Regions from separate parts of the Butyricicoccus porcorum genome, predicted to be linked through region 2. Evidence: predicted binding sites of a transcription regulator. Region 2 holds the regulator's gene; the other holds the start of a gene.
What was found. The regulator NrdR, encoded in region 2, represses ribonucleotide reductase genes. The targets are predictions, from matches to a motif close to CACNANATNTNGTG.
Positions count from the first base shown of each region.

Region 1: ACLM7Z_RS00395 (anaerobic ribonucleoside triphosphate reductase) is a predicted target of NrdR. The motif match lies at 2,724-2,737, and genes of this name have one in related genera.

Region 1 is NZ_CP178353.1:93,825-101,687, forward strand. It holds gene nrdG (anaerobic ribonucleoside-triphosphate reductase activating protein) at 1-51, opposite strand, end outside; partial or broken gene nrdD (anaerobic ribonucleoside-triphosphate reductase) at 63-227, opposite strand; gene ACLM7Z_RS00395 (anaerobic ribonucleoside triphosphate reductase) at 325-2,634, opposite strand; gene ACLM7Z_RS00400 (hypothetical protein) at 2,820-3,068, opposite strand; gene thiD (bifunctional hydroxymethylpyrimidine kinase/phosphomethylpyrimidine kinase) at 3,109-3,888, opposite strand; gene ACLM7Z_RS00410 (HAD family phosphatase) at 3,881-4,525, opposite strand; gene thiE (thiamine phosphate synthase) at 4,522-5,178, opposite strand; gene thiM (hydroxyethylthiazole kinase) at 5,165-5,989, opposite strand; gene ACLM7Z_RS00425 (AEC family transporter) at 6,161-7,093, shown strand; gene ACLM7Z_RS00430 (rubredoxin) at 7,164-7,367, opposite strand; gene ACLM7Z_RS00435 (exodeoxyribonuclease III) at 7,427-7,863, opposite strand, start outside.
Region 2 is NZ_CP178353.1:2,903,941-2,911,803, reverse strand. It holds gene purB (adenylosuccinate lyase) at 1-271, shown strand, start outside; gene secD (protein translocase subunit SecD) at 493-1,803, shown strand; gene secF (protein translocase subunit SecF) at 1,809-2,918, shown strand; gene ACLM7Z_RS14480 (sugar phosphate isomerase/epimerase family protein) at 3,002-3,805, shown strand; gene nrdR (transcriptional regulator NrdR) at 3,802-4,275, shown strand; gene ACLM7Z_RS14470 (acyltransferase) at 4,299-5,345, shown strand; gene ACLM7Z_RS14465 (NAD(P)H-dependent flavin oxidoreductase) at 5,389-6,450, opposite strand; gene pfkB (1-phosphofructokinase) at 6,599-7,501, opposite strand; gene ACLM7Z_RS14455 (DUF6734 family protein) at 7,810-7,863, opposite strand, start outside.

The DNA.
Region 1 (7,863 bases), 180 kb from region 2:
GACAATGGATTCGTCGATGACTCCGGCAATGCGAAGATTTTGATCTATCATGGACTTATGCGTTATGCGCTGTGGCGGATGTCACGGCATGCGCAATCCTGCGGATTTTCCATTTTGCGATAGACATCGTGCTTGACGCGGTCATTTTCCTCTGCGCGCTTGGCGTTGTTGAAGCGGTCCAGCGTGCCGACCAGATAACCGGTAATGCGGCGGATGCGCTCAAAGCCGACGCCCTCTCCTACCATTTCCTCGCCGTTTGCATTGTATGTGATGTGATTGAGCTCCTTCATGATAAATACCTCCTCAGGTGAATCTGTATCTGAATTAAGAAAGCGGATTGGGACGGCGGTCACGCTCTTCATTCGGGTCGCCGTGATATCCGATGGTGTCACTGTTGTGGTTTTTATAGACGCCCAGCTGGCGCAGCTTTTCTACGCTGACTGCTTCGCCCTCGCGGCGGCCGCAGCGCGGGCATACATCGTCGATGATACCGGTATAGCCGCACACCGGGTCGCGGTCAACCGGATGGTTGATAGAACCGTAGCCGATGCCGCATTCCTTCATATAGCGGATGACAGCCTCAAATGCATCGAGGTTCTGCGTCGGATCACCGTCCAGCTCGACATAGCTGATGTGTCCGCCGTTGGTAAGCGCGTGATACGGCGCCTCAAGCTGAATTTTTCGGAATGCCGAAATCGGATAATAAACCGGCACATGGAACGAGTTGGTGTAATAATCGCGGTCGGTAACACCCGGAATCACGCCATATCGCTCGCGGTCCAGACGGGTAAACCGTCCGGACAGACCCTCTGCCGGTGTCGCAATGACGGTAAAGTTCAGGCCGGTTTCGCGGCTCTCACGATCCATGCGCTCGCGCATACGGGTGACAATGGCCAGCCCCATACGCTGTGCCTGCTCGGATTCGCCGTGATGCTTGCCCATCAGCGCCTTGAGACACTCGGCAAGGCCGATGAATCCGACGGTCAGGGAGCCATGCTTGAGCACCTCGCCGACCTTGTCGTCCGGGCCGAGCTTGTCGGAATCAATCCAGACACCCTGACCCATCAGGAACGGATAATTGCGCACGCGCTTCTCACTCTGAATCTGAAAGCGTGCCTTGAGCTGATCGATGACCAGATCGAGCTTTTCGTCAAGCTCCTGGAAGAATGCCTCCGCATTGCCGTTCGACTTAATGGCGATGCGCGGCAGATTGATCGACGTAAAGCTGAGGTTTCCGCGTCCATAGACAATCTGTCTGGACGGATCGTAATTGTTGCCGACGACACGGGTCCGGCAGCCCATATAAGCCGCCTCGGTTTCCGGATATCCCGGCTTGTAGTACTGTGCGTTGAACGGGGCGTCGAGGAACGAGAAGTTCGGGAACAGGCGCTTCGCAGAAACGCGGATCGCCAGCTTGAACAAATCGTAGTTCGGGTCGCCCGGATTGTAGTTGATGCCTTCCTTGACCTTGAAGATATGAATCGGGAAGATCGAGGTCTCACCATTGCCCAGTCCGGCCTCAGTTGCCAGCAGAAGACTCTTCATGACAAGGCGACCCTCCGGAGAGGTATCCGTGCCATAGTTGAGCGACGAGAACGGAATCTGTGCGCCTGCACGGGAGTGCATGGTGTTGAGGTTATGCACCAGCGCCTCCATCGCCTGATACGTGGTGCGCTCGGTTTCCCGGCGCGCATACTTGACGGTAAACGCCAGAATCTTGTCCGCGGTCTCCGCATCCGTGCGCTCCAACAGACGGCCGCGGATGCATTCTGTTGCACCGTTGTCATCTGCGAGCACCGGCTTCTGCTCACACGCCTCAACCAGCGTCTTCGCGGTCTCCAGTGCGTCATCCTCCACGCCGTACGCCTCCAGCGCCTTGGCGAGGTTGTCGCGGTACTTATGCCAGTAGGTTTTGCGCACGCCCGGTGCCATGCTGTAGTCGAAATTCGGCACGCTCTGGCCGCCGTGCTGGTCGTTCTGGTTGGACTGAATGGCGATGCACGCCAGTGCCGAATAGCTCATGATGTCATTCGGCTCACGCAGGAAGCCGTGCCCGGTGGAAAATCCGCCGTCAAACAGCTTGAGCAGGTCAATCTGCGTGCAGGTCGTAGTCAGGGTGTAGAAATCGAAGTCGTGAATGTGGATATCGCCCTCGCGGTGTGCCTTGGCAATGTGCGGTTCCAGAAGGAACATCTCATTGAACTGTTTCGCACCCTCCGAGCCATATTTCAGCATCGTGCCCATCGCGGTGTCACCGTCGATGTTGGCATTTTCGCGCTTGATGTCGTTCTCAATTGCGGACTGGAACGTCAGATCCTCATAAATCTTCATCAGTCCGGTATTCATCTCGCGCTGACGGGAACGCTCATTGCGGTACAGGATATAGGCCTTTGCGGTCTTTGCGTGGCCGCTTTCGACGAGGATCTTCTCGACCGCGTCCTGTACATACTCCACTGACGGCGTCGGTGTGGGGCTGTGCGCCTCCACATAGTCTGCCACATCCAAAGCCAGCCGCATCGACATCTGGTAATCGTGGCCGCCGGACGCTTCCGCGGCCTTGTAGATGGCATTTGCGATTTTCGTCACATCAAAAAACACACATCTGCCGTCTCTCTTCTCAATCTGCTGAATCATCTATTGCTGCTCCTCTGGTTACTCTGATAAAATAAGTTCCGACTGTTGCGCGCATAATACAAAATATGCACGTTTTTTACACTCATGAACACAACATATTGTGTTCAGTGTGACCCAGAACTGTTTTATATTTTAGTACGCCGAGGCGCATCTGTCAAGGGCGCAATGCCCCCTTGTGGTGTGTCTCAGCTGGTAGGAATCATTCCTATTTCTTGATTTTTGGCCAGAGTGCCCGTCTTTGCCAATCCGCCAAACCGGTGCGAACCGCCCGCCGGGTCGGGAACGATTTTGCTCAAAAACCGGGGCTGGTGGGCAGAGAAGCAACGTTTTGCAAACAAATCCTCTGTCCCCGCCGGAGATTTTCCGGCAGGCAGTTCTGCCCGCCGCAAAACGCAAAAGCGAACTTTTAAAAATTTTTTATTTTTGTTGTCCACACCTCTTCAGACCACAACATATTGTGGTCTATGCCGGCTGTCACAGATTCCAGCAGTGGTTGAGCGGCCCGTTGCCCGCGCCGAGGTTCAGACCGTCGCGCAGGGCACCGGTCAAATATGCCTTTGCCTGGCGCACAGCGTCCGGCATGCAGGCACCTGCCGCCAGTGCGCAGGCGATCGCGGAGGACAGTGTACAGCCCGTGCCGTGTGTGTTCGGGTTGTCGATACGCGTACCCTCAAACCAGAACGCCTGTCCGTTCCAGACGAGCAGGTCGTCCGCAGCTCCGGCAAGATGCCCGCCTTTGACGAGTACCGCACCGCCGGTCTGCGCCGCAATGGCAAAGCCCGCCTGCTCCATCTGTTCCCTCGTTTCAATCCGGCTGCCGCACAGCGCTTCCGTCTCCGGAATGTTCGGCGTAATCAGCTGTGCCAGCGGCAGAAGCTGCGTGCGCAGCGCATCCATCGCCTCGGGCTTCAGCAGTGCACGTCCGGAGGTGGAAAACATGACGGTGTCCAGCACGATATTTTGCGCACCGTAGTGCCGCAGCCTGTCCGAGATGACTGAAATGTTCTCCGCAGACGAAACCATACCGATTTTCACGGCGTCCGGCACAATGTCGGTAAAAATACAGTCCAGCTGCTGTGCCAGGAAATCCGCCGGTGTCTCCTGCACGCCGTACACACTGGTTGTGTTCTGTGCAGTCAGCGCTGTAATCGCGCTCATGGCATACATGCGGTGTGCCGTGATGGTCTTGATATCCGCCTGGATGCCCGCGCCGCCGCTGCAATCCGAACCGGCAATGGTGAGTACCTTATTCACAGCAGAATTCCTCCCAGCCCATGATGTACTGACGGCACAACGGGCGGATCACCTCTGCCTCACTGCGCGCGGAATGGTCATACACGCCCACAACCGGATAGCCTGCCCGGACCGCGGTTTCAATACAATGCAGGCTGTCCTCAAAGACAACCGTCTGCTGCTTCGGCGTGCCCAGCCTGCGCGCACATTCGTCAAAAATATACGGCAGGTTTTTGCTTGTATTCAAATCCCCACAGGTGAGCAGAAACGAAAAGTACTCTCCAATCCCCAACCGACGGAGTGCCATCTCGACCAGCTCGCGCCCTGTGGCGGTCGCAATGCACATAGGGATACCCTTTCCCTTCAGGCTGTCCAACATCGCGCGTACGCCCGCCTTGAGCGGCGCACGGCTGCGGTAATCCTCCGCTATCATATCGCTGATCTGGCGGCAGATGGTGTCCACCGATTCGGTAATACCGAAATCCTGGCGGTAATATTCCGCTGCCTCCGGCAGCGTCATCGTCTTCAGCCGCAGCGGCAGGTCATCCGGCACCGGAATATTCCGCTCCTCCAGATAGCGGGAGCCGACTGTCTCCCAGAACGGCATAGAATCGAGCAACGTGCCGTCCAGATCAAAAATTGCACCTTTCAGCTTCATGCCTGTACCAGCTCCTCTGCACGCGCGCGCAGCGCCGCCGTCGCCGCCTGAATGTCAGGTGCGGCAAAAATACCGGAAACAATCGCCACGCCTGCGACACCAGTTCCCGTGAGCTCCAGCATGTTGTCCAGCTTGATTCCGCCGATGGCAACGCAGGGAATGGCAACGCCCGCGCAGATATCACAGATATCGTGATGGGTCAGCGGGGCGGCGTCCGTCTTGGTCCACGTGCTGTGCACCGCGCCGACACCGAGATAATCTGCCCCGCGGCTCTGTGCCAGCTGTGCCTCTTCGACCGAATGCGCCGATACGCCGATGATTTTTTCCTCGCCCAGCAGCGTGCGCACATCGCCTGCCTCCATGTCATCCTGTCCGACATGTACGCCGTCCGCACCGCTCTCCAGGCATGCCTGTACATCGTCATTGATGATGCAGCATACACCGTAGCTGTGGCACAGCTGTACAATATCCTTTGCCTCTGCGACGAATTCCTCATGAGAAAGACCCTTTTCCCGGATCTGTACCAGTGTCGCACCGCCTTTCAGGCACTGCTCGACCTGCTGATACAGTGTGCTGTCACCCGTCCATGCGCGGTCGGTGACGGCATATAACAGCATGGAATTTTTTACCTGCTGTGCTTTATCGAATTTCAATGTTCATTCCTCCCTGTAATGTCTGTGCGTCCATCAGACTGACCGCATCCATCAGGCAGACACGGAACGTACCGGTTCCGCCGCCCATTTCTTCGGTCTTTTTGCGGGCAATATCGCCCGCCACACCCATAACGGCAGTTGCCGCCGCGGCTGCCTCCAGAATCTGATCGTGATTGGCACCGCAGAATGCCGCCGTGAGTGCGGAGAGCATGCAGCCGGTACCGGTCACCCGCGACATCATCGGATGCCCATTGCGGCAGATATACGCGCGCTCCGGCGATGCAATGATATCAATGGCACCGCTGACCGAAACCACCGCACCGAGCGATGCGCTCAACTGCTTGAAGAACGCCACGCGCTCCTCCAGATTTTCCTCCGTCACAGCATCCGCCGCGCCCGCGTCGACGCCCTTCGTATTAGACGCCGCACCGCCGACTGCCAGCAGCTCGGATACATTGCCGCGCACGACAGCAAACTGATAAGCTGAAAAAAATTCGCGCAGTGTGTCCATGCGGTATGCCGATGCGCCCGCGCCAACCGGGTCGAGCACAACCGGTACACCCGCCTGATTGGCTGCGGCGATTGCCCGGTGCATCGCCCGTACAGTCATCGTATTGAGGTTGCCGATGTTGATATCCACTGCGCCCGCCACGGACGCAATATCAGCAGCCTCCTGTTCAGCCTCCGCCATCGTCGGCGACGCACCGCACGCAAGCACGATATTGGCACAATCATTCGTTGTAATATAATTGGTAATGCAGTGAATCAGCGGCGCGCGCTGACGCACATTGTCCAGAATCTGTTCAAACACAGGTTTTCATCCCTTCCAAAAAAACTGCGAAAAAAAGCCCGCCCTAACAGTATACCGTTGTCCGGCGCGGACTGTCAATGACCGTTATTCTTTTATACTTTGACATCCGGCAATGCGGATGCTATCATAGTAATGATTTGAATTTTTTTGAAAGGAAGGTACAACTGCACCTTGGATATTTCTGCCTTATACACACAGATTATTGTCATGTTCCTGCTGATGGGTGTCGGCGCGATCTGCTATAAACGCGGCATCATCACCGACGAGGGATCGGGACAGATGTCCACCCTCATCATGACCTTTGTCGCACCCTGCGTCATCATCCATTCGTTCTGCCGCGCCTTCGATCCCGCCATGCTCGGCAAACTGATTACTTCATTTGCCATGTCTGTGCTGCTGCTCGCAGTCAGCATCGGGCTCACCACACTGGTGTTCCGCAAGGGGACGCCGGATTATGCGGACAAGCGCATGTGCGTGATTTTTTCCAACAACGGCTTTATGGCGCTGCCGCTGTTACAGGCACTGTATGGCGACGATGGCGTATTCATCGGCTCGATCAATATTGTCGCCACCAATATCCTCATCTGGACATATGGCGTCTGGCTGCTCTCGCGCGCAAGCGGACGCGCCTCCGGCGGCGTAAACTGGCGAAAAATCCTGTTCAATCCGGGCACCATCGGCTTTTTTGTCGGCCTTGCGATTTTCCTGACCTCATTTCAGCTGCCGGAAATCGCCGACAGCACAGTGTCCTTCCTCGCCGACCTGAACACGCCGCTCGCCATGATTGTGCTCGGCGTGTATCTGGCGCAGTCCAATCTGAAGGAAATCATCAAAGACCGCTCGATGTACATCGTTTCCCTGTTCCGTCTGGCAGTTGTGCCGCTTATTACCATTGTCCTGCTGATGCTCCTGCCGTTTGACCGCAGTGTTTCCGCGGTGCTCATCATCAGCATTTCCATGCCGTGTGCGGTCGCCGCTTCGATGTTTGCACAGATGTACGGCACAAATTACCGCTATTCCAGCCGGATTATCGCGTTTTCCACGCTGCTCTCCGCCATCACGATGCCGGTCATGCTCAGCCTGTATCAGCTGCTCGCGGCGTAAGACATCCCGATATTGTCCCAATATACACAAAAGCCGGACGATTTCACCGTCCGGCTCTTTTTATATGCTGTTACAGACTCGCTTTGCCCCGAAAGTCCTTTGTGCGGATGGGTTGAAATGCCGCCTTCCCCTGTCCGCAAACGGGGCAGTGAAAACTTTCATCCACATAAGACCACGGGATACCCACACCGATATCTTCCTTCGGCTCACCGTGAATCGGGTCATAGACATAGCCACACACGGAACAGCTGTACCGCCGCATATCGCTCTGCATCTGACATCGCTCCTTTCGCTCTGTCAGTTTTCCCGCAATACCGGATGGATATGCGCGTGTCACAGGTCAATTTCCAACGCCACCGGGCAGTGGTCACTGCCCATGATATCGGTCAGAATTTCTGCCTTCTGTATTTTATCCGCGATTCGGTTAGACACAAGGAAATAGTCAATGCGCCAGCCCGCGTTGTTCTGCCGCGCCTTGAACCGATACGACCACCAGCTGTACACGCCGGTCACATCGGGATACAGATAGCGGAAGCTGTCGGTGAAACCCGAATCGAGCAGCTCAGTCATCTTCGCGCGCTCCTCATCCGAAAAGCCCGCATTGCCGCGGTTGGTCTTCGGGTTTTTGAGGTCGATTTCCTCATGTGCGACATTGAGGTCGCCGCAGATAATCACCGGCTTCCTGGCATCCAGCTTGTTCACATAATCGCGGAAATCGTCCTCCCACTGCATGCGGTAATCCAGCCGCTTGAGTTCATTCTGTGAATTCG
Region 2 (7,863 bases):
CCGTCAGGAGCTGCATGAGCGCATCCGTGAGCACTCCATGGCGGCTGGCAAGCGCGTCAAGGAGGAAGGTCTGGACAACGACCTGATCGACCGCATTGCAGCTGATCCGATGTTCGGCCTGACCAAGGAGGAAATCCTTGCGGAGATGGATCCGAAGGAATATGTCGGCCGTGCACCGCAGCAGGTTGAGGATTTTATCGCCAACGATGTTATGCCGCGCATTCAGAAGTATCTGAATGATGACGACATCAAGGTTGAAATCAACCTGTAATGCTGAACATATAAAATCGAATGCCGCAGACATTTGTTCTGCGGCATTTTTTTGCGCCATATGACGGATAAAAGTGGTCGCACAACCGGTGTCATGAGCAAATTGCGCAGCAAAATTGGCTAAATTGATGAAAATTTCATGAAATCCGTGGGATAAAATTGACTTTATTGCTGCAATCATATATAATTAGCTTGCTTATTGTCACATAGGAGGCGAGTAATTTGAAAAAAAGTATCCTGTCCTTTGTGGCTGTGATTGCAGTGATTGCACTGCTTTGCTGCACAGCTGTCTTTGGACTCACCGTGGGACCGGTCTCAGTCCCCAGTGCATTGGATGAGGAAGACGGCATCCGGCGTGGCCTTGACCTGGTCGGCGGTTCTTCCATTACCTTTGAGGCTGTTCTGGAGGACGGCTACGATACTGCGAATCTGGAAACCGACATGGCTTCCGTACAGGCCATGATGCAGAAGCGTCTGGATTCGCTGGGCTACACCGAAGCAACGGTTGAGCTGGTCGGCGACAGACGCGTCAAGGTGGACATTCCGGCGATCAATGATCCGGCGGAAGCCGTTTCCACGCTCGGTGCGACGGCACAGCTGAAGTTCGTCGATGCGGACGGCAATACCATTCTCGATGGTTCCGGCATCAAGTCCGCGAAATCCGGCTATGGTCAGCTCTCTGAGTCTGACTTTTCCAGCCAGCATTATGTCGAGGTTACATTTAAGGAAGACGCGGTCGAAACGTGGGCCGAGGCCACTAAGGCTGCGGCAAACGCAGAGGATGGCAAGAACACCATCAAGATTATGATGGACGATGAGGTTCTGTCTGAGCCTTCGGTCAGCTCGGAATATGCGGCGACCGGCATCACCGGCGATACCTGTGTCATTTCGGGCAGCTTCACGGCAGAGACTGCGAAGACACTGGCAGAGCAGATCAACATCGGTCAGCTGCCGTTCTCGCTGGAAGAGGTCAGCATGAGCTCTGTCGGCCCGCAGTTGGGTGAAAAGGCGCTGTCCACCAGCGTCAAGGCGGGCGCAATCGGCATCCTGCTGGTTATGCTCTTCATGATCCTGTTCTATCGTCTGCCGGGTCTGGTTGCATCCATCGCGCTGCTGTTCTACACGGCGCTTGATCTGGTCATCCTGTCGGTGGCACATGTCAACCTGTCGCTGCCGGGCATTGCAGGTATCATCCTGTCCATCGGTATGGCGGTCGACGCAAACGTTGTCATCTTCGAGCGCATGAAGGACGAGCTGAGCAACGGCAAGACCATCCGTGCGGCGATTGATTCCGGTTTCCACCGTGCATTCTCCGCAATTCTGGACTCCAATATTACGACACTGATTGCGGCATTTGTCCTGTATTTCATGGGCACCGGCACGGTCAAGGGCTTTGCCCTCACGCTGGGCATCGGCGTTGTTCTGTCAATGTTCACGGCAGTTACGGTCACGCATTTCCTGCTCAACCGCATGGCGGATTTCCGGCTTACTGATCCGAAATTCTACGGCGTGAGAAAGAAAAAGGAGGCGTGAGACCAATGAAGAGCAGATTTTCTATTGTAAAGAAATTTCCGATTTTTGCGGTTATTTCCCTGATTCTCATCGCCCCGGGCCTGATCGGACTGATTACGCTGCCGTTTGGCCTGAACCTGTTCAATATGGACGTTGATTTTGTCGGCGGCACGAGCATGACGTTTGACATCCATCAGGAGGTCACAAGTGACCTTTCGGGCAATGTCATCCCGGATCTCGTCGAAGAGGCGGCCGGCATTGCGCCATCTTCCGTACAGAAGACGGGCGACAACGGCGAGCAGGTACTGATTAAGAGCACCAAGCTGGACAATGACCAGCAGAAGGCGATTGTCGCTGCCATGCAGGAGAAATTCAGCATTACGGACGACGATACGCAGAATATTTCCGATGTCAATGCGACCATCGGCAAGGAGATGCAGGGCAAGGCAATTATGGCAGCGCTTGTTGCGGTCATCCTGATGCTGATCTACATCACCTTCCGCTTTGAGCTGACCTCCGGTCTCGCGGCAATCACCTGTCTGGCTCATGACCTGCTGGTTGTGCTGTCCGCATATCTTGTATTCCGCATCCCATTCAACACGACGTTTATTGCCGTTGCGCTGACAATCCTCGGCTATTCCATCAACTCCAGTATTATCGTCTTTGACCGCGTGCGCGAAAACCGCAAGTTTGCACGCCGCGAACTGTTCGAGGACACGGTAGAGAAGAGCCTGTGGCAGACTGCGGGACGTACGGTCAACACATCGATCACAACGCTGCTGGCAGTCGGCATGATCTTCATTCTGGGTGTCACCAGCCTGCGTCAGTTCACTCTGCCGATCATCATCGGCATCATCGCGGGCGCATATTCTTCGCTGTTCCTGGCAGGTACGCTCTGGGCGAAGTATCGCGGTCTGCTCCGCAAGAACAAGCGTGAGAAGGCACAGATCAAGGCGCAGCGCGCAAAGCAGGAGAGCAAGGCTTCCACACCGGAGGCTGCCCCGCAGGCCGCGGAGAAGCCGAAGGCAGAGTCTTCGACGGAAACCGCTCAGCCGGCAAAGCAGCCGCAGACGGTTACCCCGAAAAAGGTTTCCTCCGGTTCAAAGAAAAAGCGCAAAAAGCGCAAACACGGATAACATCGGCCGGGCAGTTTCGCACTGCCCGGTCTTTCTTTTTGGAAAAAAATATGGTATGCTGAAATCAGACAGGAGGGACTCTGGTGCAGATTGGAATTTCAACGGCATCCTTTTATCCAAAGGAACTGGAACACGGCATAGAATATGCGGCACAGCTCGGCTACCGGCGCGTGGAGCTGTTTATCAATTCGGAAAGCGAATATGGCGTGCCGTTCCGCAGGATGCTCAAACAGAAGCTGCGGGAACTGGGGCTTGCGGTCGTGTCGGTGCACCCGTTTACGTCTGCAATGGAAGGGCATCTGTTATTTTCTGACTATGCGCGGCGCACGCGCGATGCACTCGACCAGTATACACGATATTTTGAAGCCGCCGCCGATCTCGGCGCGAAGTATTTTACGTTCCATGGCGAGCTGCTGCGTTCCCGCGGCCTGCCGCCTGCGCGGGCGGATGAGCAGCGGTTTGAAACCTACCATAAGCTGTGTGAACGCGCGTCTGCGTGCGGCATTGCCTTTACACAGGAAAATGTGTCGTGGTGTAAATCGAGCGATCTGGCGTTCCTGCGCGCGCTGTATGACCATGTCCCGGAGCTGCGGTTTACGCTGGATATCAAGCAGGCGCGCCGCGCCGGTCTGGATTGGAGCGATTACGCCGATGCGGTCGGTGACCGCACTGTCAATCTGCACATCAGTGACTACGACACGCAGTCGGACTGCCTGCTGCCTGGACAGGGAAAGGTGGATTTTTCCGCTTTGTTTGGCAGGATGGAGGCACTTGGCTGCGGCAGTGCGATGGTCGAGGTGTACAGCGACGATTATACCCGTCTGGCGGAGCTGGAACAGAGCAGGCTGTTTTTGCAGTCCGCAGCACAAAGGGGGCTTTTGAAATGAAATGTCCATATTGTAAGCATACCGAGAGCAAGGTCATCGATTCGCGGTCGACCGTCGACGGTGAGAGCATCCGCCGCCGTCGTGTGTGCCTGCACTGCGGCAAGCGGTTCACAACCTATGAGACCGTGGAGACCAGCTCGCTCATGGTCATCAAAAAAGACGGTTCGCGTCAGCAGTTTGACCGCGATAAGCTGATGCGCGGCATTGTCAAGGCGTGTGAAAAACGCCCGGTTACAACCGCACAGATGGATTCTCTGCTCGCAGATATGGAGCAGAAACTGTATGGCAGACTGGAAAATGAGGTGTCGTCGGAAACAATTGGCGAGATGGTGCTGGAGCGTCTGGTGCATATTGACGAAGTCGCCTATATCCGCTTCGCTTCGGTATACCGCGATTTTCAGGATGTGCATTCGTTTATGGAAGAGCTGATGCGCATGAAGCATATTGATTCCAAAGGCACAGAAATATGACAATAAGGGGGAAGAATACGAATATGGCGGAAATTGAGTTGCGACCGCGGAGAGAGTATGCAATCGATGTGCTCAAAGCGGTCGCTATTGTTTGCGTGCTGACCATTCACGCCAGCACGGGCGGATATGGCAGCCCGATCCGGAGTTTTGACTGGTGGGCATCGCTGTTTTGGGGCTGTTTGACGCGGGCCGCTGTACCGTTGTTTCTGATGTGCAGCGGCGCGCTCCTGCTCGACCCGCACCGCAGACTGTCAGTCAAACGGCTGTATACACATAATATCTGGCGACTTGTCGTCGCACTGTTTTGCTGGGCGGTATTTTACAAGCTCTATCATCTGATAGAGCAGGATTCCCTCACCTGGAGCCGTGTACTCCAGGCGCTTAGGGAGGTCGTGCTGTTCAACCACGAATTTCATCTGTATTATATTCCAATGATGATTTTGGTATATATTTTTATTCCGGTCGTGCGGCTGGTAATAGAGCACGCCTCCAAACGGCAATTTCAATATCTGCTGCTGGTCTGGTTTTTACTGGGGATTGTCTATCCATTGCTGCGGCATTACTGGCCGCTGCGGTTGCTGCCGACATCGATGAGCCAGTTCGGTCTCACAATGCAATATGCGGCAATCGGCTATGCCGCTGCGGGTTATTATCTGAAAAAGTATCCACTGCCGCAAAGGCTGTGTGTGCTGTGCGCCGGTCTGGGCTTTGCGATTACTTACGGCATGACAACATTGCTTACCATTACACATGGAGAGCTGTATACGCAGTTTCTGGAAGGCATGACACCGGGCGTGTGCCTGCTGGCCATTGGCATTTTCGGCCTGTTGATTCAAAAGAAATATGGCGCCAAAAGCTGTGCGATTGCAGCGCATGTTTCTAAGGCGTCGTTTTGTATCTATCTGGTGCATGTGTGTTTTAACTGCATATTCCACAACCACGGCCTGACAGTTTCGATTCTGCCGTGCATTGTGTCGATACCGCTGCTGGTGTGCCTGAATTTTGCGCTCAGTTATGTGGTATATCTGATTCTTTCGCACATTCCGGTTGTCAACCGGTATTTGGTTTAACATGCAAACAGTCCTGCATGCAGACGCATGCAGGACTGTTTTTTTACGCTTCGCACAGCTTGTGCATTACTTCGGGAACGGTTGAAATTTCGGTGATTTCACCGACACGGCCGCCGCAGAACACAAGGCCGTCCTTTTCTCCGGTTGCCGCATCAAACAGAGCCTGAGACAGACAGAACGGTGTTTCCGCAGCATTGCAGATTTCCGGCATACAGCGGAAGCAGTGTTCGACCGGAATGCCGCCGCGGTCGTAAGCGCGCTGGACGAAGTCCGTGTTGACTGCGCGTGCAGCGAAGCCGGTGGGGCTTTTGATGATGCGCACATCCTCCGGCCGCGCATCAATGTAGGTCTGCTTGAAGCGGTCGCTTGCATCGCATTCCTCCGTGGCGGCGAACAGGGTGCCGACCTGTACACCGGAGGCACCGAGGTCAAACATACGGCATACATCGTCGTGCGACCGGATACCGCCTGCGGCGATGACCGGGATGGCGACGCCGTGCTTTTCACAGAAGCCGCGCACATATGCGACAACATCCGACAGCGCCTGCTCGAGCGTCTGGTTGGTTCCGGCGAGCAGGTCGTCCAGATGGAAACCGAGGTGTCCGCCGGCGAGCGGCCCTTCGACGACAATGGCATCCGGGAAGCGGTTGAATTTTTTCAGCCACTTGGTCAGAATCAGGCGGCAGGCGCGCGCGGAGGAGACAATCGGCGCAATGCGTGTCTTGCTTCCTTCGACCAGCCCGGGGAGGGACAGCGGAAGTCCTGCGCCGGAAATGATGAGGTCAACGCCGTTTTTGACTGCTTCAGTCACATATTCGTCGTAATGCGCGTCGATAGACATGAAATTCATGCCAATGATGCCGTCCGGCGCAAGCTCCCGCGCGCGGCGCAGCTCGCTGCCAATGGCACGCAGGTTGGCGGCAACCGGGTTTTTACGGAATTCCGGGTCACGGAAGCCGATCTGTACGCCGGAAATAATGCCGATACCGCCCGCGTTTGCGACAGCAGACGCGAGTCCGGACAGAGAAATACCGATTCCCATGCCGCCCTGAATGACAGGGTGTCGGGCAGACAATCCACCGATGTTCAATTCTGGAAGTTTCAAGATGAGTTCTCCTTTTTCTGTGAATTTGTTTGCCAATCTAAATAAAATCTACCATCAGTATAGCACGCCCGCGTCAGAATGACAATAGTTTTTAGACGAAAAGAAAGAGGATGTGTAAAAATACACATCCTCTTGAAGCTTGGTTGAATTACATGCGCTGTGCGATGGCGATGATTTCCTCTCTGGTCGCGAGGCCCTGCTTGTACGCGGTAGCACTGCCTGCGGCGAGACCCTTGGCAAAGCCGTCGACCATGCTGTTGCGCTCGAGGTAGCCGGCGAGGAAGCCTGCGACCATGGCGTCGCCTGCGCCGATGGAATCGACGAGATCACCGGACGGTGCCGGAGCGGAGAAAACCTGACCCTCATCCGTGACGAGGATGGCACCTGCACTGCCCATGGAAACGAGTACGTTGCGCGCGCCCTCTTCCTGCAAGTGCTTGGCGCAGCCGACAATATCATCGTAGTCGATCAGCGAGCGGCCGAACAGCTCACCGAGTTCGATCAGATTCGGCTTGATGAGGAACGGGTGATATGCGAGCGTGCGGCGCAGTAGGTTGCTGGAGGTGTCGACGACGACGCGGATCTTGTCGGTGTCAACGGCGTCGAGAATCTGCTCATACATATCCTGCGGCATGGAGCTGGGGATGCTGCCGGAGAGCACCAGCGTGTCGCCCGGCTTGAGGCGCTTGATATTCATCATAAACCGTTCACATTCTGAGATGGAAACCGCCGGCCCCATGCCGTTCATTTCGGTTTCCGTCTCGTCCTGGAGCTTGATATTGATGCGGGAGAAGCCCTGCGGCAGACGGATGAACTCGGTCTTGCAGCCCAACTGCTGCATGCCGGATTCGATCTGATCGCCGGTAAAGCCCGCAATGAATCCAAGCGCGATATTTTCAACACCCAGAGAAGTCAGGACGATCGAAACATTGACGCCCTTGCCGCCCACACGGATCTCCTCGTAGTTGGTGCGGTTCAGCGTGCCGACTTCAAAATTCTTGATGCGGATGGTGTAGTCCAAAGACGGGTTAAAAGTAACAGTATAAATCATGTGTTTTCCACCTCAATATTAGGATGTTGGTTGTGTTCTTCCGTTAAAAACGGGAGAGAAAACCGTTTGATTCGCCCCCGAATAAAACGCTCTCTTTTAATGATAAACGAATTTCACATAATGTCAATCGATACAGGGCAACCTTCGCGCACAAAATGCCAGATAGAATTTTGTTCAAAATAACCAAAAATCGGAATATAATTCGCAATTTCGTTGCATATCGACGAAAAAAACGAATGCGGCGAGCAAAAATTCCGGAAAAACCGGCGCCGAAAAAAGAAAAAGACGGCCGGATGGCCGCCATTCATTCAGAAGTATTTGCGGAGTGAGGGAATATTGGCGCAGATGCTGTGATAGGTGGG